4 regions of the Metabacillus sediminilitoris genome follow, and region 1 is predicted to be linked to each of the others. Evidence: predicted binding sites of a transcription regulator. Region 1 holds the regulator's gene; each other region holds the start of a gene.
The links. Region 1 encodes Rex, which represses fermentation and respiration genes when NADH is low (regulators of the CRP and FNR family bind a similar motif). Its sites were predicted from a motif close to TTGTGAAATATTTCACAA; they were not measured.
Positions count from the first base shown of each region.

Region 2: GMB29_RS23745 (helical membrane plugin domain-containing protein) is a predicted target of Rex. The motif match lies at 1,319-1,336, and genes of this name have one in related genera.
Region 3: yumC (ferredoxin--NADP reductase 2) is a predicted target of Rex. The motif match lies at 2,285-2,302, and genes of this name have one in related genera.
Region 4: qoxA (cytochrome aa3 quinol oxidase subunit II) is a predicted target of Rex. The motif match lies at 2,068-2,085, and genes of this name have one in related genera.

Region 1 covers NZ_CP046266.1:243,880-248,675, reverse strand. The annotation lists gene groES (co-chaperone GroES) at 1-198, opposite strand, end outside; gene GMB29_RS01415 (CPBP family intramembrane glutamic endopeptidase) at 535-1,278, shown strand; gene GMB29_RS01410 (YdiK family protein) at 1,275-1,478, shown strand; gene tatC (twin-arginine translocase subunit TatC) at 1,485-2,243, opposite strand; gene GMB29_RS01400 (twin-arginine translocase TatA/TatE family subunit) at 2,261-2,473, opposite strand; gene GMB29_RS01395 (redox-sensing transcriptional repressor Rex) at 2,499-3,146, opposite strand; gene moaC (cyclic pyranopterin monophosphate synthase MoaC) at 3,567-4,055, opposite strand; gene GMB29_RS01385 (ABC-F family ATP-binding cassette domain-containing protein) at 4,251-4,796, shown strand, end outside.
Region 2 covers NZ_CP046266.1:4,913,013-4,917,808, forward strand. The annotation lists gene GMB29_RS23740 (NAD(P)/FAD-dependent oxidoreductase) at 1-686, opposite strand, end outside; gene GMB29_RS23745 (helical membrane plugin domain-containing protein) at 725-1,156, opposite strand; gene GMB29_RS23750 (nucleoside deaminase) at 1,513-1,974, shown strand; gene GMB29_RS23755 (ankyrin repeat domain-containing protein) at 2,015-2,734, shown strand; gene GMB29_RS23760 (hypothetical protein) at 2,820-3,131, opposite strand; gene GMB29_RS23765 (hypothetical protein) at 3,277-3,579, opposite strand; gene GMB29_RS23770 (CBS domain-containing protein) at 3,754-4,179, shown strand; gene GMB29_RS23775 (hypothetical protein) at 4,438-4,665, opposite strand.
Region 3 covers NZ_CP046266.1:4,755,705-4,760,500, forward strand. The annotation lists gene GMB29_RS27130 (YuiA family protein) at 115-243, opposite strand; gene GMB29_RS22960 (NUDIX domain-containing protein) at 397-882, opposite strand; gene GMB29_RS22965 (NAD(P)/FAD-dependent oxidoreductase) at 977-2,191, opposite strand; gene yumC (ferredoxin--NADP reductase 2) at 2,557-3,549, shown strand; gene GMB29_RS22975 (HesB/IscA family protein) at 3,630-3,992, opposite strand; gene dapF (diaminopimelate epimerase) at 4,077-4,796, opposite strand, start outside.
Region 4 covers NZ_CP046266.1:1,373,331-1,378,126, forward strand. The annotation lists gene cyoE (heme o synthase) at 1-799, opposite strand, end outside; gene GMB29_RS06725 (COX15/CtaA family protein) at 838-1,776, opposite strand; gene qoxA (cytochrome aa3 quinol oxidase subunit II) at 2,336-3,334, shown strand; gene qoxB (cytochrome aa3 quinol oxidase subunit I) at 3,352-4,796, shown strand, end outside.

The sequences.
Region 1 (4,796 bases):
GAAGATAATACGATCGCCTTCTGCTACTTCAAGAGCTACTTTTTCTCCACTATCTAATACACGACCTGTACCAACAGCTACTACTTTACCTTCTTGTGGCTTCTCTTTCGCACTATCTGGAAGGACGATACCACTAGCAGTTTTTTCTTCTGATTCAACTAACTCAATAATAACGCGATCACCTAATGGCTTTAACAAGTGAAACAACCTCCTCAAATTCTTTTAAAAAATGATTATTTTTCCTTTTTATTAGCACTCAATAACCTTGAGTGCTAACACAATTAATATATTATATAAGATCTCTTTCAATTTCAAGTATGAAGTTAAAATTTTTTTCGGGCGTTTTCATAAGTCTTGTCTTTTCATCATTTAAACTAATTCTTAAACGTTATCATACATATGTTCATATCAAGGTATGATACAATAAATCTGTAAAAGAACAGAAGAATTTCATTTAGAATTCTTCGTTCATTCGCTCATCATCATGTAGAAAAATGCAAATAGTAATGGGGACGTTTTTTAAAGGAGGTTTACATGAAAAAAGAGTATTGGTTTATTTTATTAACATATATGCTTATGCAACTATCAGGTATAGTCGGAATCAGCATATTAAATTATTTACATATAGGGGAAACGACCACTGAAAAATTTGGTTATTGGACCATCTTTAGCTTTACACTTGCGTTTCTTATTATTCTTTTTTTACTAAGAAATGATCGTAAAGAGGTAAGACTGCTGCGAGGGAAACCTTCATCGGTTTTGGCGACAATTGGTTGGTCGATTGGTGGCGTATTTTTAGCATATTTCTCCCAAGTCTTTGCAGCTAGTATTGAAATTAATCTATTTGGGGTAGATCCTGGATCTGAAAACACGCAAATGCTTGTGAATGTAATAGAGGTTACACCGGTGCTCATTCTTGTTACCTCTATAATAGGACCTATCTTAGAAGAGATCATTTTTCGTAAAATACTATTTGGCGTCTTATATATCAGAACAAATTTTTTCATAGCAGCTCTCATCAGTTCAATTATCTTTTCACTTTTACACGGTGAGCCGCATCATCTTCTCTTGTATGCATCAATGGGCTTTACCTTTGCGTTTCTTTATGTGAAAACAAATCGAATCATAGTTCCGATCTTGGCACATGTAACGATGAATACACTAGTCATATTAATTCAAACCGTTTTCCGTGAAGATATTGAAAAAATGATGAAGCAATATGAGGACATGCAACTAGAGCAACACGTGCAACTAATAATTGGAGGCTTTTTATCATGAGAACAAACCCTATTTCCATGGGAATTTTTTATTTAACGATGGGGTTACTGTTTACCTACTTAGCTATTAACAGTGCTGAAAATGGAATTTTTTCATTTCCAACAATCATCCTAATGATCATCGCAACCTTCGATATCGGTGTTGCCATTAGAATGTTTAATTTATCTAGAAGATTAAAAAAAGTAAATGCGAAAAAATGAGACTGATCATCCAGTCTCATTTTTTGTATTCTCCTCTTCAAACCGCAGCTTCTGAGCTCTTCGATACGTAATTCGAGATACCCAAATACTAATTTCATATAAGATAAATAATGGTATTGACACCATTAAGTGTGAAGTTAATTCTGGCGGTGTGATTAGTGCGGCAATGACCAACAGAACAAAGTATGCATATTTTCTTACTTTTGATAGAAACATTGGCGTAACAATTCCTAATCTCGTCAGAAACATAATAACGACTGGTAATTGAAACAGCAGCCCAAACGGGATGGTTAGCTGTAATAAAAACGTGAAATATTCATGGATTCCAATCACTTGATTTACTTCTAAATCATTTGAGATCTTTTCCATGAAATCTACGACAAACGGAAACAAAATAAAATAGGAAAAGGAAATACCCGCTAGAAATAACAAAAGTGATAGTGGAATATAGCTTAAAGTAACACGTCTTTCCTTTTCATATAAACCTGGACTAACAAATGCCCAAAGTTGATACAAAATGACAGGTGACGTAATGATAAATGCAATAATAAATGCAAATTGCATATACACCATTAAAGGGTCTGTTAGATTAAAGGAATTTAGTGTTAAATTCCTAGCTTGATCTGTTTGTTGTAAATAAACGATAATCGGTCTTGAAAGCAAAAAGCCAGCTATTACAGCTATGAAAAAGAAAACGACAACAATGATCAGTCGTTTTCTAAGCTCTGTAATATGTTCAATGACCGACATTTCATTATGTTTCATATCGGATTCATCCTATCTTACTTGACTTCTTCCTTTTTTTCGATCTTTTTTACATCATCATCTTCATCATCTGCTAAGCCTTTTGTTGCAGTTTTAAATTCACGTAACGAACTCCCAACTGCTTTACCTAAATCAGGTAATTTTTTAGGGCCAAAAATAAGCAATGCTACAAATGCGATTAATAATAGGCTACCAAATCCCATTGATGCTCCGAATCCAAGTGTTAGCATGGAGATCCACCTCCCTTAAATAATTTTAAGATTTATCTTCATTTGGATAATGCTTTAAAAAATAAACAAGTGACTGAAGTTCCACTGCTAAATCAATATGATGGATCCGTATATCATCTGGAACATTTAACCTTGCAGGTGTAAAGTTTAAGATCCCCTTAATCCCCTTTGTTATCAGCCGATCTGTAATCGCCTGAGCAGCTGGAGCCGGTACCGTTAATATCGCAACAGTCACATCTTCAGGTAGTATCTCTTCAAGTTGATCTAAGTGAAAGACTGGTACCCCACCTATTTCTTCTCCAACTTTTTCGGTGTCTACATCAAATGCAAGTGAAATAACAGTGTTATTATTCTTTGTGAAATTATAATGCAAAAAGGCAGTTCCTAGATTCCCTACACCAATTAAACATACCTTTGTCATTTCGTCTTGATCCAATGTTTTTCTAAAAAAGGATAACAAATAATTAACATTATAACCATATCCCTTTTTTCCTAACGCACCGAAATAGGAGAAATCTCTCCGTATTGTTGCAGAATCAACCTTTACAGCATCACTTAATTCAGCAGATGAAACCCGCTGTTTTCCTGATGAGTGTAAATTTTTTAAAAATCGATAGTACAAAGGCAAACGCTTAGCAGTTGCCTGAGGTATTTTAGATTGTTCAATATTCATTCACTCTTATCCCTCACTCTAGAAATGCGTAAGCGCCTTGTTCAGCCACGACAGACATAAGACGCGCATGAATAGAAGATGCTTTTTACCTTCAATTCATGCGTGGCTTATGACCCCGAGTGGCTAGGCGCTGGAGCTAGACATGAAAACTAAGTCTAAAACCTTAAACTAATTATCCTTTAAGAAATGCGAAGTGCCTTGTTTAGCCCAAAAGGCATAAGACACGTACATGACTAGAAGGTGTTCTTTACCTTCAATTTATGGGTGACTTAAGACCCTAAGATGCTGGGTGCTTGAGCTAGACATAAAAACTCAGTCTAGTTTATTACCTTAAATCCTTTAGAAAATGCGTAAACGCCTTGTCCAGATTCGACAGCAGGCATAAGAACACTTCATACATTTAGAATTCTTTATGATACATCATTTATCTACCCGATGGAAGTCACCACTTTTTCCTCCGGTTTTTTCTACTAAATAGGTAGGACCTATGACCATTCCTTTATCTACAGCTTTACACATATCATAAACTGTCAGAGCTGAAACACTTGCAGAAGTTAACGCTTCCATTTCAACACCTGTACTCCCTGTTGTTTTAACAGTTGAAGTGATCATTAATTCATAATTACTTTCTTCTATTTTCCATTCAAACTCAATATCTACACCTTTAATGGGAATTGGATGACACATTGGAATGACATTAGCTGTTTGTTTTGCTGCCATAATACCTGCTACTTGAGCAACTGAAAGAACATCACCTTTACCAATTTCATGATTAGTGATTTTTTTATATACCTCTTCAGTTAGTTGGATGCTCGTTTTTGCACGTGCAGTTCTCTTTGTTGTTTCTTTCGCAGAGATATCAACCATTTTGGCTCTGCCTTGATCATTGAAATGGGTAAATTCTGACATATACAAATCCCCTTATACGTAGACTATACACTATTTTTTACTATCTGTCTGTTTGTTATTGTGACAATTGATTAAATTTATAAATCTCTCTCATATCTCTATTTTATCGTTGTTTTTTAAGAGAAATCATATGTATCATTGTTGCCCATTGGTTCCTATTAAGCTAAACTAAAGGCATTGATAGAGGTGAATACAATGATATTGTTACAAATAAATCAACTTAGCAAATATTTTGGTCCTGATCCTATTCTAACGAATATTAAGCTTGAAGTACAAACAAGAGATAAGATTGCCATTGTTGGCCGTAATGGAGCTGGAAAATCTACTCTTTTAAAAATTATTGCTGGGTACATGTCACATGATTCAGGTGAAATAATCAAGCCGAAAGATGTTTCTGTTGGATATTTAGCTCAAGATACTGGGCTAGAATCTCAATTATCAATCTGGGATGAAATGAATTTAGTTTTTAAAGAGCTTCAGTCCATGGAAAAAGAGATGAGAAACCTAGAACAACAGATGGCTATTATTGATCCCGCATTAGAATCAAAGAAATTCGAACAGCTATTAAAGGAATATGATAGCTTGCAAGTAAAATTCAAGGAAAGCGGCGGCTACCAATATGAAGCAGATATCCGATCAGTACTTCATGGTCTTGGATTCAGTACATTTGATTCCGATACGAAAATAGCCTCATTAAGCGGCGGCCAGAGAACCAGACTTGCCTTAGGTAAATTACTGTTA
Region 2 (4,796 bases), 930 kb from region 1:
ATACCTGTAATAAATTCAACGCCGCGTTTTTCAAGGCTTGTTGTTGCACGCTCAATTAAATGATCAGGTAAAACCGGAAGAATTTTTGGACCTGCCTCAACAAGCATGATTTTCAATTCTTTCGGATCTACGCCGTAACCTTTCGCTACTTTAGGCATATGATCAACAATTTCCCCAACTAATTCAACGCCAGTTAAACCGCCGCCGCCGATAAGAATTGTTGCATCCGCTTCATTTTTCGTTTCTGCATATGCGCGAATACGATCTTCAATATGATTGTAAATCTTATTTGCTTCCGCAACTGATTTTAATGTCATACTATTTTCTTCTAGTCCTGGGATACCAAAGTAAGCAGTCGTACTTCCTAAGCCAACAACAAGTGCATCATATGTTAAAGTTGACCCATCAGAAAGTTTTACTTCTTTGTTATCAACAGAGAAGGATGTCACTTCAGAAATTTTAAGATCAATATCTTTTCCTTTGAAAAGCTTTTCTAATGGCATAGAAATCGCTTTTTCACCAATAGTACCACCCGCAAGACGGTGTAATTCAGTAATAATTTGGTGTGTTGGGTATTTGTTTACCACAGTGATTTTTGCATCAGCTCTATTTAAATATTTACGAGCAGTAACAGCAGTTAAAAGTCCGCCATAACCTGCACCTAAAATGACGATATGTTTAGACATTGATTATCCTCCGTTCTTACTATTCAAATTGTTAAGTATTATTTTGTACCACGTTCGTTAGAAATTTGTAAATAAGCATTTACAAAACGGAATAGCTTTTGTGCTTGTGGATCTTTTAACATTTTTAATAAACCGAATAAACCGATCACTTCGTTGCTTTCCTCTGCACGATCCTTCGCTTCAATAGCAGTAGCTGCTACATTTTTAACAGAGTGTGTTACAGGCTCTAGAAGCTCTGTAATCGCTCCAACTGTATCATTTTTTAATACTTCATCTGTTGAAACAGATTGAACGAAATCATAAGACTTTGTTAAAACATTAACAAGTTCAGTCAATTTTGGAAGCTGTTCAACTAATGTAGTTAAAGACTCCTGAACCTCAGGTTTTAATAACTGATCAAGGAGTTCTTGATTAGCTGACAAGCTTTGTGAAACTTGTTCAGGTTTTGTTTGTGTATTTGTTTCTGACATATCCAATTCTCCTTTACATATGTAATACTGAATGATTAGTGGGATATAAAAAGCCGCTTTTTCTATTATAACTCAATTTGTTATCCTGGACTATTCGAATTTTTTTAAAATATTATCGGTTTATCTAAGAAATCCTTTAAAATGCTTTAAAAATCACCATCTTTGTGATTAAGTACACAATTTAAAGTATCATTAGAATAATTTCTTATGTTTAGTTTTTACTGAAAAAATACAAATTATGATGATAGGTTTAAAATATTTATTCTACAACCTATTAGTAGAATTTTAATAAAATAACTTGCCTTAATATTATGATATCTTAGAAATGAATTACCTTTTCAAAGGAGTGCATGGATATGAGTCAAAAAGAATTTATGCAAATGGCCATCGAGTTAGCTTATGACAATACGAAAAACAAAAAGGGTAAACCATTTGGGGCACTCATTGTTAAAGATGGAAGGATTGTTGCAAAGGGGGTAAACGATGTCCTCGAAACACATGATCCTACAGCACATGCTGAACTTCAAGCTATCCGTGAAGCTTGTCGTATCCTTACTAAAACTGACCTTTCAGACTGTGAGCTTTACGCAAGCGGTGAGCCTTGTCCGATGTGTTTAAGTGCCATTTACTGGGCAAATATTCAACATGTTTATTATGCATTTACTGCTGAAGACGAGGAAGCGGCCGGGTTAGGAACGAAATATGTTTATCAGCAAGTAAGTCTTCCAAAAGAAGAACGAGATATTAAATTAATTAAGCTGAACAACCTTATACCAGAGAAAGACCCATTTGTTCTTTGGAAAGAAAGGAACGATTAAGTTGCATATTCCTTTCTTGTCACATCTCATGCAGAAGAAGATGCTAGTTATACCGGAATGGCTGATCGTATTTATTGGCTGCAGCCTTTTGCTTCAGGGATGTGTTTCAAATGAGAGTGGAGAGGCCAACAAGCAGGCAAAGGAGCGAGAAATCGTGAGTGAAGAAATAAATGAACAGCTACTTCAAGCAGCAGAACATGGAGAAACTGATAGGATAAAAACCCTCATTAAGAAAGGCGCAAATATAAATATCCAGGACTCACAAGGACGTACTGCGGCCATGATTGCGACATATAACAATGATAGAAAGACGGCCAATGTCCTTATTGAGGCTGGGGCTGACGTAAACATCCAGGATGACATGAAAAACAACCCCTTCCTATATGCTGGTGCAGAAGGATTTATCGAGATTCTGAAGCTGACAATTGCTGCCGGTGCTGATCCCGCCATTACAAACCGATATGGAGGCACTGCTTTGATCCCAGCGTCAGAGCATGGCTATGTAGATGTTGTGAAAGAGCTTCTTACCAATACTGAGATTGATGTAAATCATGTGAATAACCTAGGTTGGACTGCTCTAATGGAAGCCATTATATTAAATAATGGCAACGAAACACAGCAGCAAACGGTGCAATTGCTGATCGAACATGGAGCAGATGTGAACATTCCAGACAAAGAAAATGTGACTCCTTTACAGCATGCACGTGAAAAGGGCTTTAAAGAAATAGAAGAAATATTGTTAAAAGCAGGAGCAAAATAAAAAAATTGTGGGAGTTAAGGTTGCAACTAATAAACAGTTTCAGTTAGATAGTGTGAATGCTTGTACACAGAAAACCAGCTTTCTTTCAAAGCTGGTTTAAAATCTGTAATGAACGGATCTCTTGTTTTGTCTCAAAGGTTCCTAGCTGATAAATTTTTTCATATAGATTTTTAATCAAATGATGCTGTTCTTCACGTGTTTTTATCCCGTTTTCTTCATTTAACGATGTAATAATCGGTTTTGGATCATATTCTGTTCGTTTGATCTCACGCAGGATATTCGCTATTACCTGTATTTGCTCCTTTGTAGCTTCGATTTCATAATAGTGCAGATGGTCATCCAATTTGGATTCTTGGATATCCTCGGCTTCAACAGAAACATAATATGTCTTAGTCATTTTAAATGCCTCCCAACTTTGACAGCTTATTTTAGACCACAAAAGCGCAAGCGACTTGAACAGTATAAGACAATAAGAGATCCAAATCGCTTATTCCCGACTTATGCAGGATCAGGTAATTACTTATATAAAGGAATCCCAATCCTTAGTTTGTTTCTGGATTTTTATTTTCGTCATCTACACTGTCCTTTTCTTCACCATCGCTAGGACCATTGTCTTGATCGACCCCATCACCTACACCGCTTTCTTCCAACTCTTTCTGTGCATCATTGACATCATTTTCTAATCCTTCTTTCACCTCTTCATTTTCGTCTACTTCATCCTTTTGTTCCCCATCACTCACACCATTGTCTTGGTCCACACCATCACCACAGCCTGCTAATACACTGAATGATAAAGCAGCAGCCATTCCACCGACCATAAATTTTTTCTTCCAATTACTATCCATTGTTAATTCCCCCTTCTCAGGTTATGTTATGTAGGTTTTACCCCGCAAGAATCGACTTTAAACAAACATGTAATTGTCCTAAACATAAAAAGGCGGATTCTAATAACTCGTTTTATAAATGATAAGGCGGGTATGTACTAAATGTGAGTGATTCATAATAAAGGAGGAGTTTCAATGAAAGTTGCTGAAGTTATGACAACAAATGTTGATAGTTGTACACCTGAAAATTCGTGTAAAGAAGTTGCCGAAAAAATGAAAGAACTAGAAGTAGGAGCTATTCCAATTTGTGAAGACGGAAAATTAGTAGGATTGATCACCGATCGTGATTTAGTCATAAATGGAATAGCCAATAACCTTTCAAGTGAATCGACCGTTTCTAAATTAATGACAAATGATGTCGTCAAAGGAACGAAGGATATGTCTGTTGAGGAAGCGGCAACGATCATGTCACAGCAACAAATTCGTCGACTTCCAATTGTGGAAGGGGATAAATTAATTGGAATCGTCTCTCTTGGTGATTTAGCAGTTAATAATCAGTCAAATGATAAAGCAGGAGATGCCCTTCAAGATATTTCAGAGCCAGCTGAACCTAATAAATGAGTTTTTTAAGTATTAACTGACACGGATTTTTTGTGTAATAATATGTGTTTGTTTTAAATCTTCATTTCTTCATTCTAAGATAATAGAAAAGGGAACTTCTTGGTGACGGGTCGTTCTCTTTCTTTATTTGTTTACCTACTTGTTCTCCTCCACGAAAGACTGCAGATACTACTATTTACTTTCAGTTGGGCCAATAAGAAAAAGCGATTCTTGAGAATCGCTACCCTATCATACGAAGCTGCTTATTAAAACATTTTTTTAGATTCTCTTTTTTACATCTTCCCTTATTAATTCAATCGTATGATCAGATAAATTCGCAGGAAGTGACGTACCCTCCTTAAATATCCAGGCATTAACGATTTCAAGGTCTGCTTTTTTAAACGTAATGCTATACTCTTCATTTTGGTGAGTAAAGTCTGCTGTCACAAATTCCTCACCATCAAATTCATCATCAATAATCATGTTATTTATTTTATATGGCTCCACAATAAATCTCCTCGTTTATCATTCTTATCTTTATAGTTGACTTTAAATTTATGTTTATTCACTTTTTTCAACCAGCATGTCCTAAAAATACTTGCTGACTTCCCCAAGTGTCATTCTCCTTTAGCATTTTT
Region 3 (4,796 bases), 1.1 Mb from region 1:
CCCACTTACAGAAGGGTAGCTTTATCCCATCCTTAACAGGCAGTAAAAGGTTTCTCGGAGTTGCAAGAAGTTTAGTGGGTGATCACTGCCTGTAAAGATCCGATAAGTCTCGCTTTATGATTTTTCACCAGTACCTTCACAGCTGGTACATGTTTCTGAACCGCCTAAGATTAATTGAAAATAGCCTATTCCTGAGCAATAAGGACATTCTTTCTTTGTCGTCTCTACCGTTGTTGTCTTCATCCAAATCTCTCCTTTTTAGAAATAGTAGTTTCGTCATAATATACCAAATATTCTGTCAACTATAAAGGAAGATAATCTGACGAATATTTTCATGTAAGCGAATACATACACCCTTATCTTTCAATCCCTTTAGAATTCTTACAATTGGGAATATTATAAAAATAAGTGGTATACATTATAGCCAAAGTGATCTCCAGGATTAAAATGATCGTGCTTTTTAAGGCTATAATCGAAAGAGGCTTTAGCAAAATTTACAAGTAGTAAGGATGAATCTGGATGATCAATAAGATCCTTTGGGTGAATAAATGCTGCATCTTCTAACTCACTTGTTTGGACGGTAATTTCATTTGTTTCTGCTCTTAAGGTAAAAATGACCATGTTATCACTTATCACTTCATTTATCACACCTGATCGAATCCCAATGACACCTTCCACCTTGGCGTTGATTCCCGTTTCTTCAAATACTTCTCTTCCAATTGCTTCATCTATCGTTTCACCTTGTTCCACAAAACCAGCGGGAAATGACCATTTACCTTTTAATCCTCCATATGTTTTCTTAACAACAAGCCATTCATTACGATTATTTTGTACAATTCCTGTTACAGCTAACCACACATTTCCCCGCTTTGATTGTGACATCTTATCAATTCCCCCAATTATTTCCTATAAAAATGGATACGAGACTATACTTAGTGTCTAAACTTGTAAAATTAAAATAAAAAAATCCAGATTCCTATAAGAAGTTGAATTTCCCCTTTTTCATCACTAAGGAAGGACCACCAATCATATATAAAGCACGATTATCAATCATCTTTTTCATAAAAGATGCCTTAGAGCCTACAAATTTCTTGCCGAAGACAAATCCAACTGCATCATGATCACCTAAGGATGCAACAGATCCTTTCATGACTGGTGTAAATGAAATCATTTTTTTAGAGCCGGAAATCGCTGCTTGTAAGTTTTTGGCACAAACTTCTCCTTGCTGCATAGCAATCTGTGCTGTAGGTGGATAGGGACGGTTTGTTTCTTCATTTATAATCAATGAGCAATCACCGATAACAAATACGTCTTCATGACCTGGTGCGCGTAAATAATCATCAACCTTCACACGTCCTCGTATATTTTCAAATCCTGCTTCTTCGACAACGCTATTACCTCGAACACCAGCTGCCCATACAACCGTACCTGCTTTAATTGTTTCCATGCGATTGTCTTTGGAAACGATAATACCATCCTTTATACATTCCTTTATTGCCGTACCTATTCTAAATTCCACACCTTTTTTTTGTAAGTATTTCACTGCATAATTTACTAATCCAGGATCAAATCCAGGTAAAGCAGTTGGCGCAGCTTCAACACAAATCATGCGAACTTTCTGGAAATCAATATCATATTCTTTACAAAGTTTTGGGATTCTGTTTCCTAATTCACCTAAGAACTCAATTCCTGTAAAACCAGCACCACCAACTATAATGGCAAGGCGTTCTACTTTTTTATCCTTTTCCATATTATAGGTAGCAAATTGATATTCTATATGCTCACGTAATTGACGTGCAGAATCAATGCTTGTAATCCCAAATGCATACTCCTTTAATCCTTTTATTCCAAATGTTTCAGGATGTGAACCTAAAGAAATAACTAAGTAGTCATACTCTACCTGACCTTTTTCTAAGGTAACCACTTTTGCTTGTTTATCAATTGCAACAACTGTATCTTTCATAAAGTGAATGCGACTTGTATTAATGACTTCTCTAATTGGATATCGAGCACGATCATGATGTAAAGTACCAGCTGAAGCTTCATGCAACCAGGTTGTTTCATAGTGATAATTATTCTTATTCACTAAGGTAATCTCTGCTTCACTTACACCAATTAGCTTTTGCAAGCGAGTCACTGTAATTAACCCACCATAACCTGCACCTAACACAACAACTCTTGGCTTTCTCACATAATCACCTACTCCTTTTTAGAATGTTGTAACTGAATAATATTCATTACCCCTATGTTATACAACATATATTTTGAGTAAAGCGATAAAAAATTGTGAACCCGTTCACTTATGTCAGTATATTCATCTACCTATCCATTTAGGATGAATAGTAACATTTCATCCGAATTTCTATATAATTTTTAGAAACTAATTTATATTATGTTTTTGTATAGTATAATCAATTTTATAATCGTTTTCATTCCATTTTATGAATAGTTTCTTAATTAGATATGTATCCATATAAGTTGAAGAAAATGATTTATGCAGGTTTGTGTGATAAGATTTTGTTGTGATTTAGCACAGTCTAAAAGGGAGGAAAACTTATGAAAGAAGATACTAAAATATATGATATTACCATCATCGGTGGAGGACCTGTTGGGTTATTTACTGCTTTTTATGGTGGAATGAGACAAGCTAGTGTCAAAATCATTGAAAGTCTTCCGCAATTAGGTGGCCAGCTTTCTGCATTATACCCAGAAAAATACATATATGATGTCGCAGGTTTTCCAAAAGTAAGAGCCCAAGAGCTCGTTAATAATTTAAAAGAACAAATGGAGCAATTTTCCCCAACAATCGCCTTAGAACAAGCCGTTGAACAAGTTGAAAAACAAGCTGATGGTGTATTTAAACTTACAACAAACAATGAAGTACATTATACAAAAACAATCATTATTACTGCTGGTAACGGAGCATTTCAGCCTCGTAAACTCGAACTTGAGGAGTCAGTAAAATACGAAAACAAAAACTTACATTACTTTGTTGATGACTTAAACAAATTTTCAGGAAAACGAGTAGCACTGTGCGGTGGCGGTGACTCAGCTGTAGACTGGGCACTTATGCTTGAACCAATTGCCGAAAGTGTCAGCCTTATCCATAGACGTGATAAATTCAGAGCACATGAACATAGTGTAGAGTTATTAAAAAAGTCAAAGGTAAATTTAGTAACGCCATTTGTTCCAACAGAGCTAATTGGTGATGATAAAATCGAACAACTTGTTTTAGAGGAAGTAAAAGGAGATCGAAAAGAAGTCCTTGATATTGACGACTTAATCATAAACTATGGGTTCGTTTCTTCTCTTGGCCCAATCAAAAATTGGGGCTTAGAAATCGAGAAAAACTCCATTCTCGTTAATTCTAAAATGGAAACGAATATTGCCGGAATCTATGCCGCTGGTGATATTTGCACATATGAAGGAAAAGTTAAACTTATTGCAAGTGGATTTGGTGAAGCACCTACTGCAGTAAATAATGCAAAAGCCTATTTAGATCCTAAAGCACGTGTACAACCATTGCACAGTACAAGTTTATTTGGTTGAGCATCAAAGCAAGACACGATGGTTTAGACATCTAAACATAAACAAAACGACTGCCTTTAGACAGTCGTTTTGTTTATTTATTAACACTCTTCAGGAGAACCAACATTTGTCGCCGTTCTAAATGAAGAGCCACAGCCACAGCTTGCAATAGCATTTGGATTGTCGATAGTGAAGCCGCCGCCCATCATGGATTGCTTATAGTCGATCTTTGTACCGTTTAAAATTGGTGAATCCTCTTTTTTTACAAGGATTGTTAATCCATGCTGATTTAAGACTTGGTCATCTTCACTTATATCATGTTCAAATCCCATACCATAGGAAAGCCCACTGCAGCCTCCACCTTTAACTGATACGCGAAGATATGCATTTTCTTCTTCATGTTCTTTCATCATATCTTTTATTTGAAAAGCTGCCGCTTCAGTAATTATTACAACATCATTCATCAGAATTCCTCCTTAATCAGAATGAAACGATACTTAAAGTATACCTCTTTGTTTTTCCTCACTCAACTGAAACGCCCTGATTGATCAGGAATTGATAAAATACGTTCCAGTACAAATAACCTCTGCAGGACCTGTCATTAATACATTACCCTCTGCTGTCCAATTAATTTGCAGGTCGCCTCCAGCTAAGTGGACAGTCGTTTCTTCACCAAGGGCTGTGTAATTGTTTAAGACAGAAGAAACAACTGCTGCACAAGCCCCTGTACCACAAGCCTGTGTAACACCTGACCCTCTTTCCCAAACTCTAAAATGAAGTTCATTTTTTGAAACGACTTGGACAAATTCAACGTTAACTCCTTCTGGAAAACGTTCATCCTTCTCAACAATAGGACCTAATGATGTAACAGGTGCTTGATTAATGTCATCAACATAAAATATGACATGTGGATTCCCCATCGAAACGGTTGTTATCCCGAATAGTTGTCCAGCAAATTCTACTTTTTCATTAATCGTTTTTTCATCACCATGACCAAGCATTGGAATTTGGGATTTTAACAAACGCGGTTCACCCATATCAATTGTGATTGATGTTACTAGATCATTCTTAACCTGTACTTTTGCTTCGACAAGTCCTGATAATGTTTCGATCTTAAATCTAGTATCCGTTACTATTTTATGCTCGAACGCATATTTTGCAACACAACGCAAACCGTTCCCACAATTTTTCCCCTCAGAGCCATCATTATTAAAGATTCTCATTTTAACGGCTGCAACTTCTGAAGGACAAATTAAAATCATACCATC
Region 4 (4,796 bases), 1.1 Mb from region 1:
CCAACAGTATCCATACTAACGTTAGTCCAAACATGGCAAAGGTAATTGTTTTACTATATGGGAAAAAGAGAAATGAAGTGATTAGTAAAACAATTAAATAGACAATTGTTTGCACCTTTGTTCGATAAATCCCTTTTACAACTGGCAGCATTGGTACGCTGGCATCTTTGTATTCTTCTAATCGTCTAATCGCAATGGCATAAAAGTGCGGTGGCTGCCATAAAAACATAAAGACGAATAATCCAATTGCAACAGGATGGAAAATATCTGCTGAAATAACTGCCCATCCTATAATTGGAGGCATTGCACCAGACAAGCTTCCCACTTCAGTATTATAAATGGTGGAACGTTTTGTAAACATTGTATAAGCAAATACATAAAAGACAAATCCTAAAAAGGCCATTGCTGCTGCCAAAATTGAAATAGAAAGGAGCAGCACTAATCCAATCGCAACCAATGCGATCCCTAACCATAATGCAAATTTAGGATTGATGGAACCGTCAGCTGTTGGACGGACCTTCGTTCGCTTCATGATAGAATCAATATCTCTGTCATAATAGTTATTAATAGCACCAGATCCGCCTACGACAAATGATGTTCCAATTAAAGATAGTAAGATAATCGGTAGTTTTTCGATAAACCCGATGTCATAGATATATAATGCAAGACTTAGTCCAGCGAGCATCCCTAATATATTGGATTTAATGATTCCAGTTTTTATAATTAATTTTATCACTTTCCAAGAGAAATACTCTTTCAAAGAAAGCGAATCTTTTAATACGATCTCGGTGTTTTTCACAACCATTCTCCTCTTTCAATTTAAATAAAGAGTAAGTCTTACCCTACTCTTTTCATCTCTTTGTTGTCTAACATTTTTTCTACACTTTTGCTGCGAGAATTTAACAGCATGATATAGCTAAGAACACCAAAGATAAGCGTAATAACTAAAGAGTGTATAAGTGAAAATGTCAAACTCAAACCTGTAGCAACTGTCAAGATTCCACTTGTAATTTGCATCAGCAATAATACAACCAAACTAATCATACTATATTTGATAACGCGGTAGTTCCAATAATGTTTATATGCAAAATAAGCAGTTGAACAAATCCATACGAATAAAATCAGAGCAAGTGAACGGTGCCCAAACTGAACAAGTTGCTGAATCGTTTCCAGGGAAATGAAACCACCATTACCAAAGGGCCATACAGGCAGGGCAAGACCTGCTCCTTCATGTCGGACAAGTGCTCCAGAATAAATAACAAAATAAGTATAAAAAGATAGGAAATAAAGATTTCGTTTCATCTTTTTCCCAATCACTAATTCCTTAGCATCGAATTTATAGTCAAACTCAAAGACTAATAAAGCGAGTAACAATACTGAAGCAAATGAAATCATTGAAATACCAAAATGCAGCGCCATAATATATGGGTTTTGACCCCACATAACGGCAGCAGCCCCCATTAAAGCCTGTATGATTAGAAATAATACTGAGATCGAAGCAAGCAGTTTTGTTTCTCTTCTCTTAATATAAATAGAAGACATAATGGCCAGTACAACAACAAAGATAGACCCGATCATAGTCGTAGCTCTATGTGCGAATTCAATAAGTTTTTCAGGTGTTACATCAGAAAGTTGTACAAGTTCTCCTTCGCAAAGAGGCCATGATCTTCCACATCCATCTGCAGATCCAGTCTTGGTTACTAAAGCTCCTCCAAGAACAACAAATGCCATAGAAATAACAGCTAAGATGGCAATGATCTTTATATATTTTTTCAATCAATATCTCTCCTTGACGTAAAAGAAATTTTATAAAACATATTATTTATACTCTTATTATGATGAAAAGTAAAAGGAATGACATCCAATGAAGACAAAAGACACATTATTGTCATAAAGCTATTGCAATTTATAAACATTTTAAAAATCCATACTTTTTCAATGTGTAGTTTACTTTGAGGAAAAAACGAGTAATACATAGATAGTTAGATTATCAAAATAGTTTAACTTTCTATAAAATTTTAGTATTATTGATTAGCGCATGATTTCAACCTCTAAAACTATTTTACATTGTTCAACCTTTCACTTACATTATTAGTATATCAAAATAAAAAGGAGCGAAAACTTGGTAATGAAATCTATTATGATAATCTTTTGGCAAAATTGTTACCAAACTGTGAAGAAACTTCGTCTAAATTTTGAAAGTTAATAAATAATGCGTAGGAAACTATTTTGTTTTTTTTTTATTTTGATAGTATGTGTAGGTGAATATAATTTGTTTTACCATTTGAAATCATTGATTCATAAATGCGCTGTTTTAGAAAGGAGAGTGACAAAGGTGTTCAAAAAGTTAAAGCCTTATTTAGTTCTTGCAACATCATTCCTATTTTTATTTGTTTTAAGTGGCTGTAGTGAATATGCAATATTTGATCCAAAAGGACCTAATGCTGCGACACTTAAAGATCTCATTATGTATTCAATTTACTTTATGATATTTATCATGATTGTTGTTTACGCACTATTTGCCTTTGTTATTGTAAAATATCGTGACCGTAAAAATTTCAATGAAAAGGATCACGAGCCTGATATTCATGGCAGTACAAAGTTGGAAATCATTTGGACGGTTATACCAATCGTCATCATTATTGCTTTATCAATTCCAACAGTTAAAGTACTTTATGATTTAGAAAAACCGCCAAAAGAAACGGCACATAAAGAACCAATTGTTATTCATGCAACATCTGCCGATTGGAAGTGGATTTTTAGTTATCCAGGGGAAGATATCGAAACAGTCAATTATGTAAATGTTCCGGAAGACCACCCAGTACTTTTCAAGATTACATCTGCTGATTCAATGAGTTCTTTCTGGGTTCCGCAAATTGGCGGTCAAGAATATGGAATGCCTGGTATGGTAAATGATTTATACCTTCAGGCTGATGAACCTGGAGAATATGAAGGAATGAACTCTAACTTTACAGGCCAAGGTATGACACATCAACAATTTAACTTTGTAGCCTTAGAAGAAGATGACTACCAAAAATGGGTAAAAGAAACACAAGAAAAAGCACCACAATTAACAGAAGAAACATATGAAAAATTATTGTTGCCTGACACAGTTGAAGAAATGACATTTTCAAATACTCACTTAGATATTGTTGATCATGGAGTAGATTCTGGTGAATATGCGATGAAAGTCCGCGAAAAATACGGAGTTGAAATAAAACCTCATGGTGGTGAAGATTCTCATGATAGTGAAGAATCTACAGAAGCTGTAGAAGACAATCATGAAGAAGAGGCTTCAACGACAACTGAATCTAGTGAACATCATAACCACTAAGAAGGGAGGAACACTGAATGTTTGATTTTATTAAAGATAATTTAATCTTAAATGATCCAATGCTCCTTGGAGCGAACATCTCTATTTTGTTATCTGTAATTGGAATTGTGTTTATTCTTACTTACTTTAAAAAATGGAAATGGCTTTGGACAGAGTGGTTAACATCTGTTGATCATAAAAAAATTGGTATTATGTATATTATTGCAGCCGTCATCATGCTTTTCCGTGGTGGTGTGGATGCATTATTAATGAGAGCACAGTTAACAGTGCCAAACAATGAGTTTTTAACATCTCAGCATTACAATGAAATCTTTACAACACATGGTACGATCATGATTATCTTCATGGCGATGCCATTCGTAATAGGTTTAATGAACGTCGTTGTTCCGCTGCAAATAGGAGCAAGGGACGTAGCATTTCCTTATTTAAATGCATTAAGTTTTTGGTCATTTTTCTTTGGAGCTATTCTTTTCAACATCTCCTTCGTATTTGGTGGATCACCAGATGCAGGGTGGACGAACTATGCTCCTTTAGCAATTGAAGGTAGTCCTGGACCCGGAATCAACTATTATTTACTTGGATTACAGATCTCTGGTATAGGTACCCTGTTAACAGGTATTAACTTTATCGTAACAATCATTAAAATGCGTGCGCCAGGAATGACATTAATGCGTATGCCAATGTTTACATGGACAGCTTTAATTACAAACTTTATTATTGTTTTTGCATTCCCTGTATTAACAGTAACATTAGCATTAATGACATTTGACCGATTATTCGGCACTCATTTCTTTACATTAGCTGATGGTGGTATGCCAATGCTTTGGGCTAACTTGTTCTGGATTTGGGGACATCCTGAAGTATATATCGTTATCTTGCCGGCGTTCGGTATTTTCTCGGAAATTTTCGCAACGTTTGCTAGGAAAACATTGTTTGGTTATAAATCGATGGTTATTTCGATCGTGACGATTTCTTTCTTGAGTTTCCTAGTTTGGGTTCACCACTTCTTTACAATGGGTGGAACTGCAGCAGTGAACTCTGTATTCTCCATTACAACGATGGCGATTGCAGTACCTACAGGTATTAAAATCTTTAACTGGTTACTCACTCTTTATAAAGGACGAATTGAATATACAGTACCGATGCTTTGGTCTGTCGGATTTATTCCAACATTCCTAATCGGTGGAGTAACTGGAGTAATGCTTGGTATGGCAGCAGCAGATTTTCAGTATCATAACAGTTACTTCCTTGTTGCGCATTTCCACTATACATTAATTTGTGGTACTGTATTTGCTTGTTTTGCTGGATTTGTTTTCTGGTATCCAAAAATGTTTGGTCATAAATTAAATGAGCGCCTAGGGAAATGGACATTCTGGTTCTTTATGATTGGATTTAATGTTTGTTTCTTACCACAATTCCTACTAGGATTTGATGGTATGCCAAGACGTATTTACACTTATGG